2 regions of the Anaerostipes sp. 494a genome follow, and region 2 is predicted to be linked to the other one. Evidence: a T-box and tRNA genes for the amino acid it is inferred to sense, from the RefSeq annotation. Region 2 holds a T-box; the other holds one or more tRNA genes.
What was found. A T-box is a leader RNA that pairs with one kind of tRNA and senses whether it is charged. The one in region 2 lies ahead of pheS (phenylalanine--tRNA ligase subunit alpha), so its partner is inferred to be a tRNA-Phe.

Region 1 (11,037 bases), 430 kb from region 2:
GAATCACAAAATGTAATTCCTGTTTTTTATTACATAACACAAGAATAGAACCAATGGCTGAAACAAGCATTCCACATCCTGCTCCCAATGCAGATCCCATGATTCCCAGATGAAATACTCCGATAAATAAATATACTGTTGCAATTTCAACAACTCCGGCAATAACAGTTAATGCACACCCTACTCCAGGTCTTCCTGCTACGACTAAAACCAGCTGAAACATGGTCTGAATCATATAAAAAACGCCAAATATTACATGAACTTTTACATATTCATCACAATAAGGCATTAATCTTTGAGTTGCACCAAGAGTTTCCAGAAGAGATGTTCTAAAAACAAATACCAATGCCAGGTAAACTGCTGTTATGATTGCTCCAAATAGAGTGACCATCGTCAGATTGGAACAGGCTTCTTTTATTTTTCCTTCACCTAGTTTTTTCCCGATTACCGCACATGCACCTGCACCGAGCATCGCTGCCAGTCCTTCTTCCACTGACAAGATCGGATAACAGATGTCAATCGCTGCCAGAGCATCTGTATTAATCATACTGGAACTGATTGCTGAGTTGATCAGCTGATACACTCCAAGCCACAAATTTAATGCGATTGTAGGTACTGCAAACAGCAGTAATGTTTTCCAGTTGAAATCTCTTTTTAACTTGTTTTCATCCATCATCATTTCATCCATAGTTTTGTCCTCCTTTTCGTTTGTCCTTTTATAATAATTCACTATGTTCAAGACTCCCTCGGGAGTCATTTCCCATCTGATATACACACTGACCATGAATATAAGTTTCCAATACATGAACTTCACTGTATTGATGATCAGGCACCGTTCGTAAATCCCGGTCTGTTATGATAAAGTCTGCTTCTTTTCCCGGTTCCAATGAACCAAATGTACTTTCAACTCCCATCTGATAGGCTCCATTTATGGTAAATGCATATAGCATCTGCTCTAAAGTGACTTTTTCTTCCAAATTCAGGAGAGTCTCTTCCGCTGTCACGGGAAATTTACGATTTACCGCAATCTCCATACCTGCTAAAGGAACTACCGGAAGGGTTACCGGATAATCTGAAGCTCCCGTCACATTTAATCCGCCATCAAAGAACATCTTCATCGGATATTCTTTCTTCGCTCTTTCTCCCAAAACCTTCTCTTCAACTTCTTCATAGTAACCTGCTTCTTTAAAAAACCAATAAGGATTGGCAGCTGCCGTAACTCCCAGTTTTTTCATTCGCTTTACATCTTCAGGACGAACCAGCTGTAAATGTGTAATGGCCGGGCGGAATTCTTCAAATTCTCCAAGCCATCCATGTTCAGGTCGAGTATTTTCTGCATTTTCCAAGGCGGTCAATGCCATATCCAGTGCAGCATCGCCAATAGCATGCATATGAATCTGAAATCCCATTTTTTTTGCAATCTGACAGATATCATTTAGTTCTTCCTGTGTCCAGTTTGCAAGTCCATAATATCCCGGTTTATTACTGTACTCATCAAATAAATATGCGGTTTGTCCTTCTACAACACCATCCACCATGATTTTTACAAAGTCGTTTCGATATTTTGTTCCATTATAGGATGTGCTCTGGTCATAGAACTTTTCCAACTGCTTTTTATAAGATTTTCTCTGATTGCAAAAATATCCGGTCTGAAATCTGATTTTTAATCTTCCTTCAGCATCTAGTTCTTCATATGCCTTTCTCACCGTATCGGGACGTTCCATAACCGGCTCAAAAACAGATGTAATTCCATTGGACAAAAATTCTTTTTGCTCTTCTTCCATGCTCTCTTTCATACCTTCCACAGAATAAGCCTCCGGAACCGCTTTATCCAATAAAAATCCGATCCATTCCTTAAAATAACCTGTCGGTTCACCATCTTTATCCAGCACAATTTCTCCCTGCAATTCTGATTCTGTATCTGCTGTAATACCAGCTAGTTCCAAAGCTTTTGTGTTTCCCCATCTTCCATGTCCATCCTCAGACATTAATACGATAGGTTTATGATCACAAATCTGATCCAACATCTGTCGAGTCGGTCCATTTTCAAATGCTGTAACTGTCCATCCATTTCCTATGTAATAATCGTCTTCTGGATTTTCATCTACAAAGTCTTTAATCGCTTTTAAGGTATCTTCTTTTGTATCACAATCAAACAATTCTATACTTTTTTGTTTAATGGCACCACAATAGGAATAGTGTCCATGACCATCAGTAAACCCAGGCATTATCATCCCTTTTAATTCTTCAATTATTTTTATTTCTTCTGATGTGACACTCTTTACTTCATTCCATGAACCAATAGCTGCAACTTTTCCATCCTTGATATACATTGCTTCTGCCCATGGTTTTTCTCGATTTCCTGTGAAAATCTTACCTTTTACAATCAATTCATTTCTCACAATAATTTCTCCAATCTAATCTATCATTTGTAAAATAAATACATTTCAAGTTAAACAAAAACAAAGCAGACAAAGATACCTTTTCTCAGGCATCCTTGTCTGCTTACAAGAGAATCATAAACCCATGTGTAACACATGAGTCAATGGTTAATTTGATTTTTATTTTTATTCTTGCTATATTACAAGAAAACAGGAAAGATTTTGACTCAAAACAGGAGACATTATATTATGAAAAAACCAAAATATCATTTTAAAAGTAAAGAACTGGCAGATTTATTTAATACAACCATTGATACTTTAAGATATTACGAGAAAATTGGCTTACTCCATCCAATTCGTAATCCCGAAAATAACTACCGCTATTTTACATCAAGTGACATAGAGACTCTTGGAATTGTTATGGAACTTTTGCGTCTTCGATTTCCACTTTCAGAAATCAAAGAACTGGTAACTACCCGTTCTGTTGATCAAACACTTTCCATACTTCACAAAGAAGAAATTGCATTAAAACAACAGATTTCCCAACTGGAAACAACCTTATCATCCATTCAGTCCCGCATTGGTTTTATGAATCATATTTTATATGAAACACCTTTGGAAACTATTCAACTTCAACATTTTCCAGAGCGGAACAGCATTAAGATCAGCGATGAGGATATTGAAGAAGATATTTTTGAAATATCCATCATCAAATACATGAAAGAAAATTCTATTACAGTGCCACTCGTAGGAGCCTGTGATTTTTATGCATTAGATCTGGAACATTTTCTAAAGACCCAAGAACTTATTGTCCGCGGTGTTTTTTATTATACTAACGACGATCATTACAACCATAATTATACACTTCCTGCCGGTTCTTATCTTACATTGGCATTTTTATCTAAAAAAGAATCTGATCTTTCTTATAAATTCCTTAATGAATTAATTGATTATATGAATGATCACAATTTAACACCTAAATCTGATATATACTCCTTTTATATGATTGATGAAACTGAATCTTCCAACAAAGAAGAACATATCATTGAATTGCAGGTTCTTGTATCTGTGTAATGATTTTTACACTTTTTGTCTTCATCTGATCAATTTTTTGTTTTGAAATTATTTTCATAATAAAAACCGCCACAACAAATGCTACTCCCTCTGCAATCGGAAATGCCGCCCATATGATCTTCTCCGGATCAGAAAATTTTGTAAAAACCCATGCCAGTGGCAAAGTAACTACTAAAAGTCGGATAAGGGACACGATCAAGGAGCTAACACCATATCCCAGTGCCTGAAATATACCCTGATATGCAATATTGGCTCCCACAAATAAAAATCCCAGGGTGATGATACGAATGGCACGAATGCAAAGAATCTGAGTATGTGCAGAAATCGAAAAAAATCCTGAAATCTGAACGGCAAATAGCTGTAATCCCACAGCTCCAATCAGCATAATAATAAGGGTATATAACATTCCATATTTTATTCCATCTTTCACACGTTTCCTATCCTGCATGCCGTAATTGAATCCGATAATCGGAATCATTGCATTATTCATTCCAAAAGCTGCAAAAAATACAAACTGCTGAATTTTATAATAAACACCATAGGCAGTTACTGCAGCCAAAGACACTGCTCCAAAAATAATATTCACCCCATAGGTCATAAAAGACATAAGTGCCTGCATAAAAATTGCAGGAACCCCCACCTGGAATATTTCTTTTAAAACTTTTCCTTCCGGTCGCAGATAAGACAGTTTATGATCAAAATCTTTTTTGTTAAATTTGTAGTGAAATATCATATCCATAAGAAAAGAGACAATCTGTCCAATGACTGTTGCATAGGCAGCTCCCTGAATCCCAAGCCTCGGACATCCGAAATATCCAAAAATCATAACAGGATCCAGCACCATATTAGTGACTGCTCCGGTAATCTGGGCAATGGTAGCACATCCTGTCCTTCCTGTTGCCTGCAGTAATTTCTCATATATCATATACATGGCAATTCCAAAAGATGCAAAGGTACAGATCTGCAGATATTCTTTCCCCAGTTCCAAAACAACAGGATTGCTGGTCTGCGATTTCAAATAAATATCTATTCCAAAGAACCCAAAAATTAAAAACAGAATATACATGCAAATTCCAATAAAAACAGCATTTCCAGAAATTTTTCCAGCCTTTTCACGATTTCCTTCCCCAAGGCTCTTGGACAAAATTGCATTGATACCAACACCTAGACCTACTCCTATAGCAACCATCAGCATCTGTATAGGAAAACTTAAGGTCAATGCATTGACTGCATAGTCTCCCATATTCTGAATTTTATCTGTGTCAGGCATACAACTTACAAAATAGCTATCCACAATATTGTAAAGCGCCTGTACCGCCATAGAAAGCATCATTGGCACTCCCATTGTCAGTAATAATCTCTTTACAGGTTCTGTCCCCATTTTATTCACTGTCTGTTTCTGTTCCATTTTCAAAACCTCCTTTTTCCGACACCATATGGAACACTGTTGCCGGCAATGTTAATATGGAGTCTTTTAAAGGAAAGCTGCCATAACCTGATATAATTAAAAAAGAAAAAGCGCAAATCCAAATCTGGATTTACGCTTTCGCCACTCGACAATCTTTATTTTATCAATAGCTTTTTTCATCGTCAATGATGTATTTTTTTTAGTACATTTCTATATCAGTCAGCTGTTATAATTTTTTGCTTTCTTCCGCTACTGCTTTTGCCACTGCAGCACAAACTCTTTCATCAAATGCTCCCGGAATAATATATTCGCCATTCAATTCCTCTTCTGTGATAATTCCGGCAATGGCTCTTGCTGCAGCCATCTTCATAGATTCTGTGATCTGACTGGCTCTTGCATCCAGGGCTCCACGAAAGATTCCAGGGAATACCAGCACATTGTTAATCTGATTTGGAAAGTCAGAACGTCCGGTAGCAATGACTTTTGCCCCACCTTTTTTAGCCTCATCCGGCATAATTTCCGGTGTTGGATTTGCCATGGCAAAGATGATCGCATCATCCGCCATAGTAGACACCATCTCGGCTGTAACGATATTTGGTGCAGATACTCCAATAAAGACATCTTTCCCTTTGATAATCTCTGCCAGCGGACCGGTCTGCTTATCTTTATTTGTCTTTTCTGCCATTTCCGCCTGTGCAGGATTCATCCAGTCTTCTCCCGGACATAATGCACCCTTCTGATCTACCAGAACAATATTTCCCACACCAAACTGAAGTAATAATCTGCAAATAGAAATACCAGCAGAACCAGCGCCATTGATTACTATATTCACTTCTTCTAAAGATTTCCCCACATATCTTAGTGCATTTAGCAGTCCCGCTGCAACAACAATAGCAGTTCCATGCTGATCATCATGGAATACCGGAATATCCAGTTCTTCTTTTAATCTGCGTTCAATTTCAAAACATCTTGGTGCAGAGATATCTTCCAGATTAATTCCTCCAAAAGTCGGAGCAATATTCTTGACAGTCTGAATAATCTCCTCCGTATCTTTTGTATCAAGACAGATTGGGAATGCATCGATATCAGCAAATTCTTTAAAGAGAATTGCCTTTCCTTCCATAACAGGCATGGCAGCTTCCGGTCCAATATCACCCAATCCCAGTACTGCAGTTCCATCAGAAACAACAGCTACCAGATTACCTTTTGCTGTATAACGATATACCTCATCCTTATTATCACGAATCTTTCTACAAGGTTCTGCAACTCCCGGAGTATATGCAGTACTCAAATCATCTCTTGTCTTTACTGCTACCTTTGAACGTACTGCTACTTTTCCTTTGTTCTGTTCATGCATATCCAGTGCCAGTTTGTTGTAATCCATGTCTTATTTCTCCTTTACTCATTTCTTTTTTGGTGCATAATCTTTCAACCCTTCTATAGCACCTCCGGCGACTGCCCATAAATAAAAACCTGCAACTGTTCCATATGGGGAATAACGTCTTTGATACTTATGAAAAAGTTCTCTGGTTATTTTTCGGTGATGATAAATCATTCGAAGTCCTTTTTGAATGGCCAGATCTCCATAACTTAAAACATCCGGACGCTCCATGGAAAATATCATCAGCATCTGTGCCGTCCACACTCCTACACCATCCAGTTTCACCAGGCAGTCGCAAATCTGCTGATCATCCATTTCCCTCAAAGCTCCTACCTTTAATTCACCTGAAAGTATTTTTTGAGCCGCTGATTTAATGTAACGGACTTTTCGATAAGAAATTCCAAAGCCCTGAAGTTCTTCCTCCTCCATAGATACTATTTTATTCGGTGTTATATCTCCCAGAACCTCTTTCATACGTCTCCAGATTGTCTGCTGGGCTTTTGTTGTAATCTGCTGCCCAACAATTGAATTTACCAAAGCCTCGAAAAAATCTGGAAGAACCTCCCTTCGAATCATTCCTATCTGATCAATAACCTCTCCCAAAACTTTATCTTTGGATTTCAAATAATTTAGTTCCTTCTCACCATAATCAAAATATTTCATACTGTTTTCATTATAAAACAAAAAAAGAAGAATGTCGAAACATTCTTCTTAAAAAAGCGGGTGATGGGAATCGAACCCACGTGATCAGCTTGGAAGGCTGGAGTTCTACCATTGAACTACACCCGCATATAAAATTCATATGCCTCTCGGCAATGCCCAGAGCCGGAATCGAACCAGCGACACGAGGATTTTCAGTCCTCTGCTCTACCGACTGAGCTATCTGGGCTCTCATAATGAGTGTCCTCATTTCTGCGACTTCTATACTTTACCACATTGTGCTCTAGATATCAAGCTATTTTTTCAAAAATTTTTTCAATCAGAAATATCCCCGTTGCTGTACGGAAAATTTTCTCTTTTACAGTGTCTATTGTTTCTCTGGAACTGCCCTCTTCAGCCAGGTTAACCAGAAAATCTGCTTCCACTAAAATCTGATAATCTATGGCATCTATTCTGTCGTATGTATGGTGATGTCCTATAAGAAAGCATACTCTATCAATGATTTCCTTTTCAAACTCCATGTCTTCAAGCATTATCCGGGCAACAGCCGGACCTTCCATCTCCTGATATTTTCCTACACTGCTTTGATACTTCTCTTCACTGATCTTGATTCCTATATCATGAGTTACTGCTGCTGTCTCCAAAATCTTCTGTGTTTTCTCATCCAGCCCCTCTTGCTCTCCGATTGTTTTTGCATAAGCATATACCTTAAGAAAATGCTGGATACGTTTTGGATCTCCTTGATAATACTCAATCATCTTTGTAATCAATCTGGCTGTCATCTTATGCCTCCTTATTTCTGTCTTTTCCAGAACTTCCAAAATGGTTTCTTATTTAAAATATTAATTGCCTCTTTTACATGCGCTTCCCTTAATCCACCAGTACAGAAATCAGTTTTAACCAGGTGCTTATCATATCCATGCCGATACCAGTCATATTCTCCATCATCTAAAATAACAAAACTCTCTACTCTTTCATCACAATGTACCAGCCAATCCCTGATTTCATCTTCTCTACGGCCTGAACTTAAATATGCTGTCTTATCAATAATCTTCAGACCATATTTAGCCAAATAATCTACCAGGAGCTGACACCAGTCCTGTATATCATCACTATGCTCTGCCCATCCATATCTCCAGGATGAAGACAATACGATTTTAGCTCCGGTGGCATCTACGATTTCTTTTAGAAATCTGATATTCTCTTCATCTATCGGAACCAGTTCCTCACCACATCTTTCAAACAGGTCCTGAGAATTCAGAACACCATCCACATCCAGAAAAATAACTTTCATTTAAGATTCCTCCTTCATGGAACAACTGACTTTTTTAATATTATACTCTTTTTCATTTGAATCCGCAATGAATCCCTGGAAATGACATTTACCGACCCTAAAATATATGCTACAATTATGGAATATTTGAAAGGAGTTAATAAGATGAATACTGACTGTATTATTTTTGATTTTAATGGAACTTTATTTTTAGATGATGATAAACATATTGCAGCCTGGAATGAAATTTCCAAAGAAATCCGCGGAACCGGGATTACCATGGAAGAGCTGCAGACAAAAATTAACGGAAGTCCTAATCAAAAAAACATTGAAATGCTATCCAACGGTACCTTTTCACAGGAACAGATTGATTATTATTCAAAGAAAAAAGAAAGTCTGTATCGTCAAAACTGCCTCAAAGATAAAGAAAATTTTCATCTGGTAGACGGTGTAACTGAATATTTTGACTATTTAACAGCAAAAAAAATTCCTTTTACTATTGCATCTGCTTCAATCAAAGAAAATATTGATTTTTTTATCGAACATTTTCATCTTGATCATTGGATTCCAAGAGAAAATATCGTGTATGATGATGGAACTTACGAAAACAAAGTTGCAATGTTTCAGGATGCCTGCCATATTCTTGGATCTTCTCCTGAAAAAAGTCTTATTTTTGAAGATTCCGGTTCTGGTATTCGAAATGCTTATCAGGCAGGATGTTCCAATATTATTGTCATGGCATCTGATAAAGATTTTACCCCATTTAAAGAAAAGCCAGGTGTCATCAAAGTGATTCGTTCTTTCCGTGAAATTCTTTCTGAATAAATTTTATGCATTTTAGCCATACTGTATCCATAGAATTTTTGATACATGAAAAGGAGGCTTCTATGGGAAACAAATTTCTAGACTGCACCGCTTTGACTATTGTGATAATTGGTGCAATCAACTGGGGACTGATAGGATTTTTCCGCTTTGATCTGGTTGCTTTTCTATTTGGCAATATGACTGCTCTTACCAGAATTATTTATGACCTGGTTGGTTTGTGTGGACTATATTTACTGACCTTTTACAGACACTGTGGCAAAGATGTGTAATAAAGGCGGATTCTGCCAGAATCCGCCTTTTAACATTTTATTCAAGACTCGCTCGCGAGTCTTGGCGCGGAATTCGGGTCTGCATAGCAGACATACTTCCAATCCGAATTCCTGCGCATCCTCGCGGAGCGTATATCAGATGGGGGGATTGAAACCCGCCACTGATACATAATTGTTGCTCACCGCCTACAGAGGCGGGAGTCATCCCTCATCTGATATACAAAAGAATGATGCCCAGGTAAATTATTCTATATAGTAAACATAAGAATCTTTTCTTGGAGAAGCTTCTGTTTTCGGAGTATCTGCATATCCTAAAACACAATGTCCGATTCCTTCATATTCTCCCTCAATTCCAAGTTCCTTTAAAATTTTCTTACCTTCTTCAGATTCAAATTCTTCTTTTGCACGATGAATCCAGCAGCTGCCGATTCCCAGATCTTGTGCTGCCACCATGAGATTTCCCATAACAAGACTTCCATCATAAATATATGTTGGCATTGCTTTATTTGCAAGAACGATTAAAACCACAGGTGCACCATAAAAAGGATCAAAGCTTTCATCTTTTCCCATAAATACTGCATTCATTTTTGACAGTTTATCTCTAAGTTCCTTATTAGTTACTGCAATAATAATTGGCGACTGTCTGTCCATTCCTGTCGCTGCATATGTACCTGCTTCTATAATCTGGTTTATAATCTCTTTTGGAATCATATCAGATTTGAATTTACGCACACTTCTTCTATCTTTAATTGCTGTTAATGTTTCTCCCATCTAGTTCCCTGCCTTTCTATTATTTTATTATTTATTGTAACATGTTATTCATTATATACAAGAATATCTTACAATCAGTCTTTTTGAGGAAAATCAAAATTCTTTCTGAAATCTTCCCTTACATCTGCTGCAATAATATTTTTTATAATTTTTTGTAAACTTACTTTCTTTCTGCCTTTCAATCACCAGTCCACATCCTGTGCACACAAAACGATGCTTTACTTTTCTGACAACTGGAGACATTCCCAATTCTTCCGCATCCGAGTATGTTTTTATATTATATCCATAAGTATCATTAACTAATGCAGCCATCCGTTTCCACTCTCTCTGATGATTGAAGCACCCGGGACAGGTATGAATCATTTCATGAAGTATTGTCTGCTTCAAAGCTTCCATTGGCACATGATCCTGTAAAAGTTTTTCAGATATTTGTATCAAAAACCCGCCAGATGTCTTCTGACAACGTCCCCATGTTCTTGAAAAACGCTGATTAGAAACAAACTTCTCCACATTTCCATAGGGAATATTTATCTGATCCAGTTCATTGATACACTCCTGCGCAATTCGTTGTAAATCTCTCATGTATTTCCCTTTCTATCAAATATTGCATGCTGTAATTTCATAATCCGCAAGCTATATAATCGTTGGATTTTCTCCACAAACTTTACAGGTTTTAACCATTTTAGGGAGACTAATTTTTCGGATATTCATAGTCATCTAAAAAGTGATGTTTTATGCCATTTTCTTTATAGGCCACAATAGTACTGAGATTAACATTTTCTACACTTTTAAAAATATTACTTTCTACAAAAGGATTTGTTTTTTTCATATCTGCAATCATCCTCTTAATCTCCATTCGTTTGGAGACACTGCTTCCATCAGACCGGCACGTGGTACATGTATCAGTAAACCGGCAGGCACATTGAATAAAATGCAGATTATTATAGTCTCTCCAGTGTTTAATATCTTCCTCACGAATCAGATATAACGGACGA
Region 2 (11,037 bases):
AGAAATGATGTATCTTACTGTTCATATAAAAAGGGTTACTACAAAATAAAAGTTCATATAAAGTAATGATCAAGATTGTTACTGGTAATGCAGGCTAAACTTGGTTCAAATAAGAGGTCGCTTAAAGGGATTCTGGATTTTTGCGGAATTATTGCAGATTCTGGAAACTTTGAGGAGGACTGGTTTATTTGAAGCAGGTTTTTTTGCTGTTATAAGATATTTTTTCTTATAAAGAATATAAATTCAAATAAAAGAAAGGGAGGAATGTAAAAATGGTAGGAATTGTTCTTGCTACCCATGGTGATTTCGCTGCTGGAATTATGCAGTCAGGATCCATGCTTTTCGGAGATCAGCCAAATGTTGCAGCTGTTACATTACAGCCAAGTGAAGGCCCAGACGATCTTCGTAAGAAAATGGAAGATGCAATCGCTTCTTTTGATAGTCAAGATGAAATCTTGATTATGGTTGATCTTTGGGGAGGAACTCCATTCAACCAGTCAAATGGATTGATTGCAGGGCATGAAGATAAGTGGGCAATTGTTGCCGGCTTGAACTTGCCGATGCTGGTTGACGCATATGCATCACGAATGACTATGGAGTCAGCTCATGAAATCGCTACACAGATTGCTGGAAGCGGAAGAGAAGGTGTTAGAATCTATCCTAAGGAATTGGAACCTGCTGCACCAGAAGCTGCAACAGAAGCATCAGCACAGCCAACAGGTGCTATTCCAGAAGGAACAGTATTAGGAGATGGACATATTAAATATGTTCTTGCTCGTATCGATTCTCGTCTGTTACATGGACAGGTAGCCACAAACTGGACAAAAACAACACAGCCAGATCGTATCATTGCAGTTTCTGATTCAGTTGCACATGATGATCTTCGTAAGAGTCTGATTATAGAGGCAGCGCCTCCGGGTGTTAAGGCTCATGTAGTTCCGGTTAAGAAAATGTGTGAAGTTGCAAAAGACCCACGTTTTGGTGCAACAAAAGCATTGTTGCTTTTTGAAACACCTCAGGATGCTCTTAGAGCAATTGAAGGTGGAGTTGATATTAAAGAGATCAACGTTGGATCTATGGCTCATACAACTGGAAAAGTTGCAGTTAATAAGGTATTGTCCCTTGGAAAAGAAGATGTGGAAACTTTTGAAAAACTGAAAAAACTTGGTGTTACATTTGATGTTCGTAAAGTTCCAGCTGATTCTAAAGAGAATATGGATGAACTTTTGAAAAAAGCAAAAGCTGAATTAGGTTAATAATGAAAATATAAATAGGAGGTATTCACAATGTCAGTTGTTTCAATGATATTAGTAATTATTGTTGCTTTTCTGGCTGGTATGGAAGGTATCCTGGATGAATTCCAGTTCCATCAGCCACTGGTAGCATGTACATTAATTGGATTAGTAACTGGTCAGTTAGAAGCTGGTATTATTCTGGGTGGCACACTTCAGATGATGGCATTAGGATGGGCAAATATCGGTGCAGCCGTTGCACCTGATGCTGCATTAGCTTCAGTTGCATCAGCAATTATTCTTGTTCTTGGTGGACAGGGAGTAAAAGGTGTAGGTACAGCTATTGCTGTAGCAATTCCTTTGGCAGTAGCAGGTTTATTCTTAACAATGATTTGTCGTACTCTTGCAGTACCTATGGTTCATTTCATGGACGCTGCTGCAGAAAAAGGTAATTTTAAAGCAGTTGAGTTATGGCAGATCGCAGCTATCTGCATGCAGGGACTTCGTATTGCAATTCCTGCAGCATGCTTATTGGTTATCCCATCTAATGCAGTAGCAGGATTCTTAAATTCCATGCCTGCATGGTTGACAGAAGGTATGGCTATTGGTGGTGGAATGGTTGTAGCTGTTGGTTATGCAATGGTTATTAACATGATGGCTACAAAAGAAGTATGGCCATTCTTCGCAATTGGTTTCTGTATAGCAGCAATTTCAGATTTAACTCTGATTGCTCTTGGAGTTATCGGTGTATCTTTTGCCCTGATTTACCTGACACTTTCTGAAAAGGGTGGATCTTCAAATGGCGGAGGAAGCAATACAGGCGATCCATTAGGCGATATTCTGAATGATTATTAAAATTGAAGGAGGTAAGAAAAATGGCAGAAAAAGTTACATTAAGTAAAAAAGATCGTTTATCCGTAGCAATACGTTCTACTTTCCTTCAGGGTTCATGGAACTATGAACGTATGCAGAATGGTGGCTGGTGTTTCGCAATGATTCCGGCTATTAAGAAATTATACAATACAAAAGAAGAACAATCCGCAGCATTAAAGCGTCATCTGGAATTCTTTAATACACATCCATATGTGGCTTCTCCGGTTATTGGTGTAACATTAGCTTTGGAAGAAGATCGTGCAAATGGTGCTCCGGTTGATGATGCAGCTATTCAGGGTGTTAAGGTTGGTATGATGGGACCTTTAGCTGGTGTTGGTGATCCAGTATTCTGGTTTACTGTAAGACCTATTTTAGGTGCTCTTGGTGCATCTCTTGCAATGGGTGGAAGTATTCTTGGACCAATCCTGTTCTTCGTATTATGGAATGTCATTCGTTGGGCATTTATGTGGTATACACAGGAATTTGGTTACAAAGTTGGAACAAAGATTACAGAAGACCTTTCTGGAGGATTGTTACAGAAGATTACAAAAGGTGCATCTATCCTTGGTATGTTTGTATTAGGTGGACTGGTTGATCGATGGGTAAGTATTTCATTTACTCCGGTTGTATCAAAAGTAACATTAAGCGAAGGTGCATATATTGACTGGAAAGCTCTCCCAGATGGAGCAGCAGGTATTCAGCAGGCACTTTCACAGTATGCATCAGGTTTATCTTTAACACCTGAAAAAGTTACAACTTTGCAGGATAACCTGAATTCTCTGATTCCAGGATTTGCAGGACTGTTATTAACATTATTATGCTGCTGGTTATTGAAGAAAAATGTTTCTCCAATCGTTATCATTGTTGCCTTATTTATTGTAGGTATTGTTGCACATTTGATTGGATTAATGTAATCATATTGAAAATCAAAGCCCGGAGTATTCCGGGCTTTTTGTATCATAGAAAATCTGATATAATCTTCTATGATACAAGAAGCCCGACAGGTAAAAAAAGAATTGGAAAGGGGAATATTATGCCGCAATCATTAAATTCAAAAGTTGATCTAGTTGCAAAAGCGACATCATATCACGGTCTTACCACATATGGAAAAATCATGGTAGGAGATAAAGGATTTGAATTCTATAATGACAGGAATGTAAATGATTATATACAGATTCCATGGGAAGAAGTGGACATCGTTGTTGCATCTGTCATGTTCAAAGGAAAGAAAATTCCGAGGTTTGGAATTCAGACAAAACGTAATGGAACGTTTTCGTTCTCAGCAAAAGAGCCAAAAAAGGTATTAAGAGCTGTAAATCAGTATATTCCATCAGAACGTATGCTTCGTTCTTTAAGTTTCTTTCAGGTATTAAGGAGAAATATTAAAATGAAAACAGATCGTTTGCTGAAAAGAGGATAGGAGAGTAAATCATTATGGGACATGTATTAAAAATGAAACCGGTATTTAAAGAAATGATCTGGGGAGGACATAAGCTAAAAGATGTTTATGGATATGATATTCCAAGTGATCATACAGGAGAATGCTGGGCAATTTCAGCACATAAGAACGGAGACTGTGTAATTGGAGATGGCGAATTTGAAGGAAAGACATTATCCTGGTTATTTGAAAATCACAGAGAGTTATTTGGAAATATTGAAGGGGATCAATTTCCGCTTCTGGTAAAGATTATTGATGCAAAAAATGATTTATCTGTTCAGGTGCATCCAGATGATGTCTATGCCAAAGAGCATGAAGATTCTCTTGGAAAAACAGAATGCTGGTATGTATTGCAGGCAGATGAAGGTACCAAAATGGTTATGGGACATCATGCAAAAACAAAGGATGAATTTGTAAAAGCAATCGAAAAAGATGATTATGAAAATCTTTTGAATTCTTTTGCAATTAAAGAGGGAGATTTCTTTTACATTCCTTCAGGAACATTACATGCAATCTGTAGTGGTTCTTTGATTTATGAAGCACAGCAATCCTCTGATATTACATATCGTGTATATGATTATCATAGGAAAGATGCAGAAGGAAATGAAAGACAGTTGCATGTCAAACAGTCTATTGATGTAACAAATGTGCCGGCAGATATTAATCAGAACAAAAATTTTGCAGAAACCCAGCTGGAACATGGAACAAAAACCAGATATGTAGAAAGCGAATTTTTTAAAGTTGATTCTTATAAAATGAATGGGAAAAATGTAATTGTCAATGATGTACCTTTTCAGATGGTGAGCATCATTAATGGAGAGGGAACACTGAACGAAGTGAAAGTCAAGAAAGGAGATCATTTTGTGATTTGTTCTGATCAGAAAGAAACAGTTTTTGATGGTACAATGGATATTATGATTGCAACACTTTAAGGAAGTGCTTATGAAAGATAAGGTTTTTGGTATTTTTCAAAGGGTAGGACGTTCTTTTATGCTACCCATAGCTATTTTGCCGGTGGCAGGTATTTTGCTTGGGATTGGTCAATCGTTTACAAATGAAACAATGCTCCGGACTTATGGTCTGATGAAGATTATGGGACCAGGGACAGCTCTTTATGCTGTTTTGAGAGTCTGTGGTGACTGTGGAAATGTAGTATTTAATAATTTACCGCTTATTTTTGCTATCGGTGTTGCAATAGGAATGGCAAGAGCAGAAAAAGAGGTGGCAGCATTATCTGGAGCTATTGCTTTTTTTACCATGCATACAGCTGTTTCTACTATGATAGCAATTCATGGAGGTGCGGAAGCCTTGCCTCAAGGTGCAACAGATTCTGTGCTGGGAATTACATCTCTTCAAATGGGAGTATTTGGAGGAATTATTGTTGGACTTGGAGTTGCGGCATTACATAACAGGTTTTATAAGATTAAATTGCCGGATGTTTTGTCTTTTTTTGGAGGGACCAGATTTGTTCCTATCATATGCACGGTGGTATATGTATTTATTGGAATTATCATGTTTTATATATGGCCGCCTATACAAAATTCTATGTATACAATGGGAAATGTGGTTAAAGCGTCGGGATATTTTGGGACATTTATATATGGAATTATGGAACGGGCATTAATTCCTTTTGGATTACATCATGTGTTTTATCTGCCCTTCTGGCAGACTTCTCTGGGAGGAACTATGGAAATTGCAGGAAGGACTGTAGAAGGTGCTCAGAATATTTTCTTTGCCCAGCTTGCAGATTCATCAACAAAACATTTTGCAGTTGAGGCAACAAGGTTTATGACAGGTAAGTTTCCGTTGATGATTTTTGGTCTTCCTGGAGCGGCTTTTGCAATGTACCGATGTGCAAGACCTGAAAAGAAAAAAATAGTTGGCGGTTTGATGGTTTCTGCAGCATTAACTTCTATGCTGACAGGGATTACAGAACCACTGGAGTTTACCTTTTTATTTGTGGCTCCGGGGCTTTATGTTATTCATTGTATTTTTGCAGGTGCTGCGTATATGCTTATGCATATTTTAAAAGTCTGTGTAGGAATGACATTTTCCGGTGGAATCATTGACATGTTTTTGTTCGGAATTCTCCAGGGACAGGAAAAAACCAACTGGTTTATGTTTGTTCCTGTAGGTGTTGTATATTTTATTGTGTATTATTTTGTATTTGGATTTTTAATTAAAAAATTTGATTGGAAGACTCCGGGACGTGATGTGGAGGAAAAAGAAATCAAATTATTTACCAGATCTGATATGAAAGAGCGAAATGCTGGAATTAGTGATACAGATGGAAGTGAAATTTCTGCACTGATTGCAGAAGGACTTGGCGGAAAGAATAATATTAAAGATATCGACTGTTGTGTTACAAGGCTGCGATGTACGGTAAAAGATGCCAGTCTTGTACAGGATAGTCTTTTAAAGCAGAGTGGTTCCCAGGGAGTTCTTAAAAAAGGCGATGGAGTTCAGATAATATATGGACCTCTTGTTACGGTTATAAAATCAAATCTGGAAGCCTATCTTTCCTGTGATTTTTCACATACAGAGGAAGTTTGTGTTCCAGAAGATGATTCCTTACACATAGCGGAACCGAAAGTCGAGACGGAACAGGTATATATGCCGGTAAATGGTCAGGTTATTGAACTTGAGCAGGTAGAAGACATGGTGTTTTCAGGTAGGATGCTGGGAGAAGGATTTGCTGTTATTCCTCACGATGGGAAAGTTTTTTCACCGGTAAACGGTACTGTGAGTGCAGTTTTTAACACAAAGCATGCCATTGGATTTGTTTCAGAAGGCGGAGCGGAAGTCCTAGTTCACATAGGACTTGATACTGTAAAACTTGGTGGAAAATATTTTCATGTTATGGTTGAGCCTGGAATGAAAGTAAAAGTGGGAGACTTGGTTTCTGAATTTGATTTGAATGCTATTCATGAAGCTGGTTATTTATTAACAACACCGGTGGTAGTAAGCAATAGTAATGATTATACAAGTGTAACGATTAATAATACAGGCTTGCAGAAGTCAGGACAACAGATTCTGACCTTGAATAAATAACAGTTAAAGTGTTGATATAGAAAGCTTGCAGTCTTATATATACTATAGTAAAATTAGAAAATATAAAAAAGAGGCAGGTTATTTTATATGAAAAAACAACAGATTAGAAATTCTTTTTTGCTATTACTGACAGCTGTTATATGGGGGAATGCCTTTGTGGCACAAAGTGTTGGAATGAATTATGTAGGTCCATTTACATTTAACAGTATACGATGCTTTATTGGAGGCCTTGTGCTGATACCGTGTATCGGATTTCTGGAAAAGCAGGAAAGAGATACGGCAGGTATATCAAAACCGGAAAACAGAAAAATGCTGATTTTGGGAGGTGTTTCCTGTGGAATTGCTCTGGCAGCAGGAAGTTCTTTTCAGCAGTTTGGAATTTTACATACAACCGTTGGGAAAGCAGGGTTTATCACGGCATTTTATATTATCATTGTGCCAATCCTGGGGCTGTTTCTAAAGAAAAAATGCGGTCCATTTGTATGGCTGGGTGTTGTTATAGCACTGGCGGGACTTTACTTTTTATGTATAACAGAATCGTTTTCCATTGGACAGGGAGATATTTATGTGTTTATTTGTGCCATAATGTTTTCTTTGCACATTCTGGTTATTGATTATTTTATCCAGTTTGTCGATGGAGTAAAAATGTCCTGTATCCAGTTTATTGTCTGCGGAATTGTTTGTGCAGTTCCGATGATGATATTTGAACATCCTTCCATAGGGGCGTTGGTGGCGGCATGGAAGCCTCTTTTATATGCAGGAGTTTTATCCTGTGGGGTAGGATATACTTTGCAGATTGTTGGACAAAAAGGAATGAATCCGACGGTGGCATCTTTAATTTTGAGCCTGGAATCTGTAACATCGGTTATTGCAGGATTTCTCATTCTTCATCAGAAGCTGAGCGGCAGGGAAATGTTTGGGTGTTTGCTGATGTTTGTTGCTATTATTCTGGCACAGATACCGGCAGGAAGTGTAAGAAAAAAGGATAATATAGCTATTAAAAATGATATTTTATGTTGACTTTTTATTAGCTTGTGTATAGAATAAGGAATGTTAAAGGCATTGATGGTGCACAGTAAGAAGAGAAATCTTCCGAATTTCACACCGTAGCTGTATCTTTGAACGTGATAAGTTTCATCAGTAGGAGATAACGGAAGCTGCCCGTTATGCAGAAACTAAGTGCTTATGGTAAAAATGGTTTATCATAGGAATTAGGGTGGTACCGCGAGTAAATACAAGGACTCGTCCCTTTGTGGACGGGTTCTTTTTCATTACATAGGAAATTCTTTTGAATTTCCTATGTAATAAAAAACGCTCCGCGTGGATGTGCACGATGTGCAAAGGAAAGCAGTTAAAACTGCTGCACATCGGCACGCAAAGCGGAGCAAGTCCCTCATGATTGAGGGATACAGGGAGTTGATAGCGGACTTGTCCGCGTTGTTCTTTTTTCAATAGGAGAGACCTTGTTATGCTAAAGCGGATTTAGCCGCTTTGTTTTTACTCAAAAAAGGAATTCGTCCGAATATAAATACAATAATATAAAGGAGAAAAGCAATGAAAGAGAGATTAGAGGCAATTAAGAAAGCAGCCTTGGAAAAAATCGAACAGGCAGATGCTATGGATGCATTAAACGATATCCGTGTTTCTGTGCTTGGTAAAAAAGGTGAACTGACTCAGGTATTAAAAGGAATGAAAGATGTTGCCAAAGAAGAGCGTCCAATTATTGGACAGATGGTCAATGATACCAGAACTGTCATCGAAGAAGCACTGGAAAAAGAAATGACTTTATTGAAGAAAAAAATTCGTGAAGAAAAGATGAAAAAAGAGGTCATTGATGTAACACTTCCAGGAAAGACACATGAAAAAGGACATCGTCATCCAAACCAGATTGCATTGGAAGATCTTGAACGTGTATTTATTGGTATGGGTTATGAAGTAGTAGAAGGACCTGAAGTAGAATATGATAAATACAATTTTGAGATGCTGAATATTCCTGAAAATCATCCTGCGAAAGATGAACAGGATACCTTCTATATTAATAAAGATATTCTTTTGAGAACACAGACATCACCTGTTCAGGCTCGTATTATGGAAACTGGGCAGATGCCAATTCGTATGATTGCACCTGGAAGAGTATTCCGTTCTGATGAAGTTGATGCAACTCATTCTCCATCATTCCATCAGGTAGAAGGATTGGTCGTAGATAAAGGCATTACATTTGCTGATTTAAAAGGAACTTTAGAGCAGTTTGCAAAAGAGTTCTTTGGTCCGGATACAAAAGTTAAATTCAGACCGCATCATTTTCCATTTACAGAGCCAAGTGCTGAGGTAGATGTAACATGCTTTAAATGTGGCGGAAAAGGATGCCGTATGTGTAAGGGAAGCGGATGGATTGAAATCCTTGGATGTGGAATGGTACATCCAAATGTATTAAAAATGTGTGGAATCGATCCAGAAGTATACTCAGGATTTGCATTTGGAATCGGATTAGAACGAGTTGCACTGTTAAAATACGAAATCGATGATATGCGTTTATTATATGAAAATGATAAGAGATTTTTAAGTCAGTTCTAGAAAAGGAGATTAAGAAAAATGGATACACCTATTTCATGGATTAAGGCATATGTGCCTGATTTGGAATGTACTCCACAGGAATATGCAGATAAAATGACATTATCTGGTTCTAATATGGAGAGCATCACATATTTAGATAAAAATTTAGAGAAAATTGTTGTTGGTAAAATATTGAAAATTGAAAAGCATCCGGATGCGGATAAACTGATTATCTGTCAGGTGGATGTTGGAACAGAAACAGTTCAGATCGTTACAGGAGCCCCAAATGTATCAGAAGGTGACCTGGTTCCTGTTGTCTTAGACGGAGGAAGAGTTGCCGGTGGTCATGACGGTGGGAAAAATCCTGAAAATGGGATTAAGATTAAAAAGGGAAAACTTCGTGGAATTGAATCCTGTGGTATGATGTGTTCCATCGAAGAACTTGGAAGCAATAGAGATATGTATCCGGAAGCTCCTGAATATGGAATTTATATTTTCCAGAAAGATGTGAAACCAGGAGATGATGCGGTAGAAGCACTGGGACTTCGTGACGCGGTAGTAGAATTTGAGATTACTTCCAATCGTGTAGACTGCTTTAGTATGATTGGAATGGCAAGAGAAGCAGCTGCAACATTCCGTAAGGATTTTTATCCTCCTGTAGTAACCAAAACCGGAAATGATGAAGATGTAAATGATTATATTAAAGTAACTGTAGAAGATCAGGATCTTTGTCCAAGATATACAGCAAGGGTTGTGAAAAACATTAAGCTGGCTCCTTCACCAGAATGGATGCAGAGACGTTTATCAGCAATGGGAATTCGACCAATTAATAATCTGGTGGATATTACAAATTACGTTATGGAAGAATATGGACAGCCAATGCATGCGTACGATCTGGAAACCATCGCTAATAAGGAAATCATTGTTCGTCGTGCAAAAAAAGGTGATAAGTTTGTTACATTAGATGGGGAAGAACGTACAATGGATGATTCTGTTCTGATGATCTGTGATGGGGAAAAGGAAATCGGTATTGCAGGTATCATGGGTGGAGAAAATTCTATGGTAACAGATAACATCCAGACTTTATTATTTGAAGCGGCATGTTTTGATGGAACAAATATCCGTCTTTCTTCCAAGAAGATTGGATTAAGAACAGATGCTTCTGGTAAATTTGAAAAGGGATTGGATCCGGAAAATGCAATGGCAGCCATGGATCGTGCATGTCAGCTGATTGAAGAACTTGGAGCTGGAGAAGTTGTAGGTGGAGCAGTGGACGTATATCCAAACCCAAAAGAACAGGTTCGTCTGCCTCTTGAAGTTGATAAGATGAATGCACTTCTTGGAACGAATGTTTCAAAAGAAGAAGTTTTAGAATATTTTAACCGTCTGGAACTAAAATATGATGAAGCTGCCAATGAACTTCTGATTCCATCATTCCGTCAGGATCTTGGATGTATGGCTGATCTTGCAGAAGAAGTTGCAAGATTCTTTGGATATGATAATATTCCGGTAACGCTTCCAAGAGGTGAGGCAACTGCAGGTAAGAAGCCATTTAAAATCCGTGTGGAAGATGTATGTCGTGATGTGGCAGAGCGTAATGGTTTCAGTGGAGGAATGACATATTCATTTGAAAGTCCGAAAGTATTTGATAAACTGTTATTGGCAGAAGATGCAAAAGAACGTCAGGCAATTGAAATCTCCAATCCGCTTGGTGAAGATTTCAGTATTATGAGGACCATTTCTTTAAATGGAATGCTGACATCTCTTGCAACAAACCTTGCACATAGAAATACTAATGTAAGATTATATGAATTTGGAAATATTTATATTCCAAAAGAACTTCCGCTGACAGAACTTCCAGATGAAAGAATGCAAATGACTCTCGGAATG

Region 1: it encodes a tRNA-Phe, which carries the amino acid that the T-box ahead of pheS (phenylalanine--tRNA ligase subunit alpha) is inferred to sense. The anticodon was not compared.

Annotation. Positions count from the first base shown of each region.
Region 1 is NZ_MJIF01000001.1:1,964,198-1,975,234, reverse strand. It holds gene BHF70_RS09905 (MATE family efflux transporter) at 1-688, opposite strand, end outside; gene BHF70_RS09900 (amidohydrolase) at 717-2,402, opposite strand; gene BHF70_RS09895 (helix-turn-helix domain-containing protein) at 2,631-3,455, shown strand; gene BHF70_RS09890 (MATE family efflux transporter) at 3,424-4,863, opposite strand; gene BHF70_RS09885 (NAD(P)-dependent malic enzyme) at 5,090-6,247, opposite strand; gene BHF70_RS09880 (DNA-3-methyladenine glycosylase family protein) at 6,266-6,907, opposite strand; tRNA gene BHF70_RS09875 (tRNA-Gly) at 6,963-7,033, opposite strand; tRNA gene BHF70_RS09870 (tRNA-Phe) at 7,061-7,133, opposite strand; gene BHF70_RS09865 (HD domain-containing protein) at 7,195-7,686, opposite strand; gene BHF70_RS09860 (HAD domain-containing protein) at 7,698-8,198, opposite strand; gene BHF70_RS09855 (HAD family hydrolase) at 8,343-9,002, shown strand; gene BHF70_RS09850 (DUF378 domain-containing protein) at 9,065-9,271, shown strand; gene BHF70_RS09845 (nitroreductase) at 9,515-10,042, opposite strand; gene BHF70_RS09840 (SprT-like domain-containing protein) at 10,136-10,624, opposite strand; gene BHF70_RS09835 (rhodanese-like domain-containing protein) at 10,734-11,037, opposite strand, start outside.
Region 2 is NZ_MJIF01000001.1:2,396,281-2,407,317, forward strand. It holds gene licT (BglG family transcription antiterminator LicT) at 1-49, shown strand, start outside; gene BHF70_RS11985 (PTS sugar transporter subunit IIB) at 273-1,256, shown strand; gene BHF70_RS11990 (PTS mannose/fructose/sorbose transporter subunit IIC) at 1,287-2,087, shown strand; gene BHF70_RS11995 (PTS system mannose/fructose/sorbose family transporter subunit IID) at 2,108-3,019, shown strand; gene BHF70_RS12000 (DUF956 family protein) at 3,139-3,525, shown strand; gene BHF70_RS12005 (type I phosphomannose isomerase catalytic subunit) at 3,540-4,475, shown strand; gene BHF70_RS12010 (PTS transporter subunit IIABC) at 4,486-6,594, shown strand; gene BHF70_RS12015 (DMT family transporter) at 6,682-7,614, shown strand; T-box leader at 7,648-7,847, shown strand; gene pheS (phenylalanine--tRNA ligase subunit alpha) at 8,149-9,168, shown strand; gene pheT (phenylalanine--tRNA ligase subunit beta) at 9,187-11,037, shown strand, end outside.